One region of the Macrococcus psychrotolerans genome, then DNA from elsewhere that is predicted to be linked to it. Evidence: riboswitches for the same ligand, from Rfam matches in the RefSeq annotation. Region 1 holds a riboswitch; the other holds the start of a gene.
The links. A riboswitch is a leader RNA that binds a small molecule or an ion and turns the genes downstream of it on or off. The one in region 1 is predicted to bind S-adenosylmethionine.
Positions count from the first base shown of each region.

Region 1 (4,435 bases):
GTAGAAAAGCAGCAAAATACCTTGCGGATAATGGTGTGAGTTTCGAGCCGATTCACATTGTGGAACATACACCCACTGCAAAAGAGTTTGATACAATTATTAAGAATACTGGTGTTGATGTGGATTTATTATTCAACAGGCTAGGCACAAAGTATAAGGAGCTTGATTTAAAGGAAACATTGCCGGATAAATCGTATGAAGAGAAATTAGAGCTTCTTGCCTCAGATGGAATGCTTGTAAAACGTCCTTTAGCTGTAAATAAGGATAGAATCACTTTAGGATTCAAAGAAGCGGACTATAAACAAACTTGGTTATAAAAAAGATTGAAGATACGCTTACATTATGTCATTATAAAAGTGTTAAGTATTTTATTTATATGGAGGGCTTATAATGTCGAACTTAAAATTTTCAAAAGATCATGAGTGGGTTAAATTAGAAGATAACGTAAAAGTAATCGGAATTACAGACTTTGCACAATCAGAACTAGGGGATATCGTATTCGTTGAACTTCCTGAAGTAGGCGATGAAATTACTACTGGTTCACCATTTGGTAGCGTTGAGTCGGTTAAAACTGTTTCTGAATTATATGCTCCAATCTCAGGCAAAGTTGTTGAAGTTAACTCTGGATTAGAAGATTCTCCTGAATTAGTAAATGAATCTGCTATGGATCAAGCATGGATGATCAAAGTTGAAGCAGATGACAGCGAACTTGATGAATTAATGGATCAAGCGCAATATGATGAAATGATTAATGCATAAATGATATACTTTCCTTGATAATAAATTTATCAAGGATTTTTTAATATGACGAAAAAGGTGATGGAAAATGTCTGTAATTCAGAAGGTCATCGTGGTAGAGGGTAAGCGAGACAAGAAAAGATTACAAGAAGTATTAACGGAACCTGTACATATTATTTGCACGAATGGCACAATGGGTATCGAGAAGTTAGATGCCATGATTGAAGACTTGTATCATCATAAAGTGTATATCATGACCGACAGTGATAAAGCAGGGCGCAAGATCAGAGCGTGGTTTAAGCGTCATTTAAGCGAAGGACATCATATTTATATCGATTCAAAGTATGGTGAGGTGAGTAATTGTCCGCTTGATTACTTAGCGAAAGTTGTCAGTCGTCATGACTTTGAAATTAAAGAACAGTTTGAATGGAAAGGTAAGTCGCAACCTTATGAGTATCAGAACGCATTTGCAATCTAAAGATCTAGAAAGAATACAAGACAATTATATTATTTTTGGCTACACCCCTTTTTGTGGCACATGTAAACTCGCAGAAAAGATGCTGGATATCGTTAACATGTCACTGAAGCTGGATATATTAAAGCTGGATTTGAATTATTATGAATCCCTCAGTACACAGTATAAGATTTCAAGTGTACCTGTATTGCTCATCGTCAAAGACAATGAAGTCGTTGACACGATATTTCGATTTGAGTCTGTTACTTCAATATACGAAATATTATCGAAATCTATTGACGAATAATTCAATCTGCTTTATTATAAAAATCATTAACAAAACAATTTAATAGTTGCTCTTATCAAGAGAGGTGGAGGGATGTGCCCTTTGAAGCCCGGCAACCGTCTGAAAAGAAATGGTGCCAATTCACATAAAGTGTAAACTTTAGAAGATGAGAGAGTCGAATATATCACTATGTCGTCTTTCTTATGTATTTAAGGAAGACGACTTTTTATTTTAGGAGGATGCACGTGATTAAGTTAAATAATGTTGTAAAGACTTTTACAACGAAAAAAGGTGACATCACTGCTGTAGATCGTGTTTCACTGGATATTACGCAAGGTGAAATCTATGGAATCATCGGCTTTAGTGGTGCGGGTAAAAGTACGTTAATCCGTATGTTTAACGGTTTAGAAAAACCGACGTCTGGTGAAGTGGTGGTTGATAATGATATTATCAATCAACTTGATCAGAAAACATTGAATATGAAACGCCAGAAGATCTCGATGATCTTCCAGCACTTTAACTTATTGTGGTCGCGTACAGTGTATGACAATATTGCGCTGCCACTGGAAATTGCAGGTGTTAAGAAATTAGATATCGATGGTAAGGTGAAGTCATTAATCAATCTTGTTGGACTCAATGGTCGAGAAAATGCATATCCTTCCGAACTGTCTGGGGGTCAAAAACAGCGTGTAGGTATCGCGCGTGCACTGAGTAACGATCCGAAAGTACTGTTATGTGACGAAGCAACAAGTGCACTTGACCCTCAGACGACAGATGAAATTCTTGAACTGCTCGTTGATATCAACAAGAAACTGAACTTAACAATCGTGCTGATTACACACGAGATGGAAGTTATCCGTAAAATCTGCCATCGTGTCGCAGTGATGGAACACGGTAAGGTCGTTGAAGAAGGTTCAGTATTAAGTGTATTCAACAATCCACAGACGAACATTACGAAGCGCTTCGTAAAAGATGATATCTCTGACGAAGAACTGGAAGCTTCTATCAAGGAGATTAAAGCAGAGTATCCTGTAGGGACACTGCTTCGACTTAAGTTCATCGGTTCTGCTACAGGACAGCCGATTGTCAGTCAGGTGATACAGAAGTATGGTCTGGATATGAATATTCTGGCAGGTAACGTAAAGCATACACAAGCAGGCTCATTTGGACATTTAATCGTCCATTTAACGTCGGTGAATGGTGATCTTACGAAAATTGCGGATGAACTTAAGCGTCACGGTGTAGAAGTGGAGGTAGAACAAGATGCAAACTAGTTTTTTAGATACGCTTAAAGAGATGCTGAGCTTCAAAAATGTAATTTGGGCAGATGTATGGACAGCAACGGTAGAAACGTTGCAAATGACATTGATTGCAACCTTCTTTACATTTTTCTTCGGGTTGATTATCGGGATTATCTTATTCCTCACATCACGCAGTAACAATAAAGGAGTGCGCATCTTTTATTCCATCACTGCATTTTTAGTGAATTTATTCAGAGCGATACCATTTATCATTTTAATCTTGCTCCTGTTCCCGTTTACTAACTTAATTATGCAGACAATTAGTGGTGTAAAAGGCGCATTGCCGGCACTCATCATCGGAGCTTCACCATTTTATGCGCGACTCGTTGAAATTGCGATGAAAGAAATTGATAAGGGTGTTATTGAAGCGGTGCAGTCAATGGGTGCGAATACCTTTACATTAGTTCGTAAAGTATTGATTCCTGAAAGTTTACCGGCACTTGTGTCTGGTATTACAGTAACAGCAATCGCTTTAGTAGGGTCTACTGCCATTGCCGGGGTTATCGGTGCAGGTGGATTAGGGAACCTAGCTTATTTAGTAGGGTTCACTAGAGCACAGAATGATGTCATCTTAGTTTCGACAGTGTTAATATTACTGCTTGTATTTGCGATACAATTTATCGGTGATATAATCACAAAACGTATTGATAAACGATAATCAGTTCCAATGGAATTTGACTATAAATTAAATAACGGAAAGAGAGTGAATTAAATGAAAAAGTTTATATCATTATTATTTGTAGCTACATTAGTACTTGTACTTGCAGCTTGTGGAGGCAACGAAAAGAAAGCTTCTAAAGAAGACGATAAGACGATTACTGTCGGCGCTTCACCAGCACCGCATGCGGAATTACTTGAACAAGTTAAACCAGTATTAGAAAAAGAAGGCTATACTTTAAAGATTAAGACAATCAATGACTACACAACTCCGAACCGTTTCTTAGATGCAGGTGAGCTTGATGCAAACTTCTTCCAGCATACACCATACTTAGACACTGAGAAGAAAGCAAAAGGATATAAAATTGAATCAGCAGGTAACATCCATATCGAACCGATGGCTATCTACTCAAAGAAATATAAATCATTAAAAGAGCTTCCAGAAAACGCTGAAGTATTTGTATCAAATAACCCAGCTGAAGAAGGGCGTTTCTTATCATTCTTTACTGAAGCTGGATTAATCACATTGAACGATGGCGTAGATCCAGTAAAAGCTACGTTTAAAGATATTAAAGAAAATAAGAAGAACATTAAATTCAACAACAAGCAAAGTGCTGAATTCTTACCGAAATCATATAACAATGGTGAAGGTGATGCAGTGATCATTAACTCTAACTTTGCACTTGAAAATAAACTGAATCCATTAAAAGATTCAATTGCGATTGAAAAGAGTGATTCACCTTACGCAAACTTGATCGCGGTACAAGAAGGACACAAAGGTGATGCTAAAATTAAAGCTTTAGTGAAAGCATTACAATCTAAAGAAACACAAGATTTTATCAATAAAAAATATAATGGTGCTGTAATCCCGGCGAAATAATATTAGAAAAGATGAATGTTCCTATAGGAATATTCATCTTTTTTTATTATTTAATCTCATTTAATTCATATTCGTTCTCAATTACGTTATAATTAAAACTGTGATTTATGTCATAGGCC
Region 1 is NZ_CP124591.1:575,512-579,946, forward strand. It holds gene QA539_RS02990 (Spx/MgsR family RNA polymerase-binding regulatory protein) at 1-317, shown strand, start outside; gene gcvH (glycine cleavage system protein GcvH) at 391-759, shown strand; gene QA539_RS03000 (toprim domain-containing protein) at 827-1,216, shown strand; gene QA539_RS03005 (thioredoxin family protein) at 1,188-1,499, shown strand; SAM riboswitch class I at 1,549-1,651, shown strand; gene QA539_RS03010 (methionine ABC transporter ATP-binding protein) at 1,724-2,752, shown strand; gene QA539_RS03015 (methionine ABC transporter permease) at 2,742-3,437, shown strand; gene QA539_RS03020 (MetQ/NlpA family ABC transporter substrate-binding protein) at 3,492-4,316, shown strand.

Region 2 (4,435 bases), 990 kb from region 1:
TCTTAAACGTTAATCTTGATTTTTCACTAGATTCCTCGTAGTTACTTTTCATTTCTGAACGTTCTTTGTTCAGTGCTTCTTCCTTTGCACGTATTGCTTTCTTCTTGCTCGATAGTGCATATATAAAGAGCACGATGAATAACAACAGTGCTACTGCTAATCCAAGTGCGATATAATGCATGGGTTGTAAATTTGATAAAGACATAGCTCTCACCTTTCTAATGTTTAATAGTTTCATTATAAAGAAAAAGAGACACAACTTCATTGTTTTAGATAAATTAATTTAAAAATAAAACTGCTTTTCACATCTTAATAGAAATTTCACACTATTTTATAATAGATTAACAATACCTTAATATCTAAATGGAATACTTGCAGTGTCCATACCTATACTCGGACAAACTACATTGGAGGTTTTGATAATGGCAAAGTACAAACAAATGTTACTGGCAGGATCATTCGCGTCAACTCTACTACTAGGAGCTTGTGGTAATGAAGAGAAATCAGATGATGCTAAAACTGAAGATGCAGCAAAAGAGGAAAGCACTGAAGAATCTACTGAAGAAGAGACAACCGAAGAATAATAATAAAAGCTGTAAACCTCATTGGTTTACAGCTTTTATTATTATGATAAATTGGCTTTTAATGTATCGACGCGATCTGTCGCTTCCCACGGTAAGTCAACATCAGTACGACCGAAGTGACCATACGCTGCTGTCTGTTTGTAGATTGGACGACGTAAGTCTAACATCTGGATAATTCCTGCTGGACGTAAATCAAATGTTTTACGTACCGCTTCAACAAGCTGCTGCTCCGTGTAGTCTGAAGTACCATAAGTTTCAACAGAGATAGATACAGGCTGTGCTACACCGATAGCGTAAGCTAACTGTACTTCACACTTATCCGCAAGACCTGCTGCTACGATATTCTTCGCAACGTAACGTGCTGCATATGCACCACTACGGTCTACTTTAGTAGCATCCTTACCACTGAATGCACCGCCACCGTGACGTGCATAACCACCGTACGTATCTACAATAATCTTACGACCTGTAAGACCCGCATCCCCTTGAGGACCACCGATTACGAAACGACCCGTTGGATTAATGAAGTATTTTGTTTCATCGTCAATTAAATCCGCTGGAACAACCGGCTTGATCACGTGTTCTTTAATATCTTCCTGAATTTGTTCAAGTTCAATCTTCTCATGGTGTTGAGATGAGATAACGATCGTATCGATACGTTTCGGTTTCCCTGCTTCATCATACTCAACAGTAACTTGTGTCTTACCGTCTGGACGTAGATAATCTAACGTACCGTCTTTGCGTACTTCTGTTAAACGACGTGCAAGTTCATGTGATAAAGAAATTGGTAATGGCATTAAGCTTTCTGTTTCGTTACAAGCAAATCCGAACATTAAACCTTGGTCACCTGCACCGATTGATTCAATATCAGAATCCGTTAATGAATCACGATCTTCTAACGCTTTATCCACACCTTGAGCGATATCTGGTGACTGCTCATCGATTGCCGTCAGCACTGCCATCGTCTGGAAGTCATAACCAAACTTTGCACGTGTATAACCGATTTCTTTAACTGTTTCACGCACGACTTTAGGAATATCAACATACGTTGACGTTGTGATTTCACCTGCGATTAACGCCATACCTGTTGTTACAGATGTTTCACAAGCAACACGTGCTTTAGGATCTCCTTTTAGGATTTCGTCTAAGATAGCATCACTAATCTGGTCAGCAATCTTATCCGGATGTCCTTCTGTTACTGATTCTGATGTAAATAATTTACGGTCTGTCATATATATTACACTCCTTGAATTTAATTACGGGACTATAAAAAAAATAGCCTTCTCTCCTAGTAAGAGAGAAGGCACAATAAACGACCATTCTACTCTTATCGTTCAGAAATTAATCTGCAAACGGTTTGGCACCTTACTTAACACATTGTTAAGGGTTGCTGGGCTTCAAAGGGTCCATGTCCCTCCACCACTCTGGATAAGAGAATCCGCAAGTTAGATATTACTAAACTTTATGTTCACTGTCAACAATACCGCATATATCAGAAATTTTCTGAATAATTTCGAATATAAAGATTATACATAATTTATATGAAACCTTCAAATTGATATGTTATACTATTTCATGAAACTGCTTACAAAAGCAGAACAATAACTTTTTGGAGGCTGACCATGGGGGAAAATACTCAAGTAATTGAGCAACTGAGCAAATTAAACACTGGAAATCTAGAACGTCAATTATCAAGAACACAATTGATTACGGAAATTCTATTCAACGGTGAAGGTGTGTTAACAGAATCCGGTGCGGTACGCAGCGAAACCGGTAAATATACTGGACGCTCACCGAAAGATAAGTTCATCGTGCGTGAAGCTGAAACTGAAGATAACATCGACTGGGGTACAATCAACCAGCCTATCGAAGAAGAAGTATTCTTAAACTTACTGGATAAAGTGACAGACTACTTAAGCAAAAAAGAAAAGATCTATGAATTCCAAGGCTATGCAGGTGCTGATAAATCATCCCAACTACAACTACGCGTTGTGAACGAACTTGCTTGGCATAACCTATTTGCACGTACAATGTTTATCCGTCCTGAAACAACGGAAGAAGGACTAAACATTACACCTGACTTCACAATTATCTCTGCACCACACTTTAAGGCTGATCCATCAGTTGATGGAACGAAATCTGAAACATTCATCATTACAAGTTTCCGTCATAAGATCATCTTAATTGGTGGTACAGAATACGCCGGCGAAATGAAAAAAGGTATCTTCGGTGTGATGAACTACTTATTACCGACACAAGGCATTATGAGCATGCACTGTTCAGCAAACGTCGGTGAGAATAAGGACGTTGCGTTATTCTTTGGATTATCTGGTACTGGTAAGACGACACTATCTGCAGATCCACAGCGTAAACTTATCGGTGATGATGAGCACGGATGGAATGACAACGGTGTGTTTAATATCGAAGGCGGTTGCTATGCGAAGACGATCGACTTATCTCGTGAGAAAGAACCTCAGATCTACGACGCAATTCGTTACGGTGCCATCCTCGAGAACGTTAAGGTCGATGAAAAAGGTGTGCCGGACTACACGGATAAATCTTTAACTGAAAATACTCGCGCAGCTTATCCAATCGATAATATCGATAATATCGTTCTACCATCAATTGCAGGACACGCGAATACAATCATCTTCTTAACTGCTGATGCGTTCGGTGTGTTACCTCCAATCTCTAAATTAACGAAAGAACAAGCGATGTATCACTTCTTAAGTGGATTTACATCTAAATTAGCAGGAACTGAACGTGGCGTAACAAGCCCACAACCGGTATTCTCTACATGCTTCGGCTCACCGTTCTTACCGTTACATGCGACAGTATATGCGAACATGTTAGGGGATCTAATCGATAAACATGATGCAGCAGTTTATCTTGTGAATACAGGATGGACTGGCGGAGAGTATGGTGTCGGTAGCCGCATGAACTTAACGCATACACGTTCTATGATTCGACGTGCGATTAGCGGCGAACTGAAGACAGTTGAGTATCATCAGGATGAAATCTTCGGACTTAATATTCCGAAGCATGTACCAGGTGTACCGGCAGAGATTCTGTATCCCCGTCATGCATGGGTATCCAAAGATGCTTATGATGAGAAAGCAAAAGACTTGGCATTACGCTTCCAGGAGAACTTTAAGAAGTTTGGTGAGAAGTCCGCTGAAATCGAAACTAAAGGTGGATTTAATTTTAGAGGATAGCACAAAAAAACGTCGCTTTTTTTAAAGTGGCGTTTTTTTCATCTACTATATTATGATTTTATTTCCCTTTCCACTTCTTCCATCCACTTTTCAATTTCCTGTAATACATAGCGTTCATTGTCTGGACGCATCACATGCTGCTCCCCTTCAATAAATAACACTTTATGCTTAATTCCGAGCTGTTTTAATTTATCGATCAGCATATATGCATGCTCTATACTGACAAGTTTGTCTTCTGTACCATGTACAATCATGATTGGCGGGCTATCTTTCGTTACGAGATTAATCCCTTCTCGTCGGTCATACGCCGCTTTGTTACTGATTGGTCCGACGAGGCGTTTCAGCATACTGCGAAGATCTTGTCGTTCATCATACATATAGTAGATACTCGACACTCCTCCCCATGTGATAAAGGATGTCACGTCAGCTTCCTGATACGTTACTAACCCTTGTATTCCGCCTCTCGAAAATCCAACGAAGTGTATCGGTACGTCGTACTGTGCTCTTAACAGTCTTACAAGTGCATAGACGTCTTCTCTATCTGCACCTGCGAATTCATCTTGACCATTCTGGTGTGTACCGCGATAATAAGGTGCTGCAACCAGTGTGTCCTTATACGCAAACTGCATCAGTCTC
Region 2 is NZ_CP124591.1:1,560,604-1,565,038, forward strand. It holds gene QA539_RS07970 (nuclease-related domain-containing protein) at 1-205, opposite strand, end outside; gene QA539_RS07975 (hypothetical protein) at 423-584, shown strand; gene metK (methionine adenosyltransferase) at 626-1,816, opposite strand; SAM riboswitch class I at 1,909-2,019, opposite strand; gene pckA (phosphoenolpyruvate carboxykinase (ATP)) at 2,207-3,799, shown strand; gene QA539_RS07990 (alpha/beta hydrolase family protein) at 3,850-4,435, opposite strand, start outside.
Region 2: another riboswitch for S-adenosylmethionine. It lies ahead of metK (methionine adenosyltransferase); the one in region 1 lies ahead of QA539_RS03010 (methionine ABC transporter ATP-binding protein).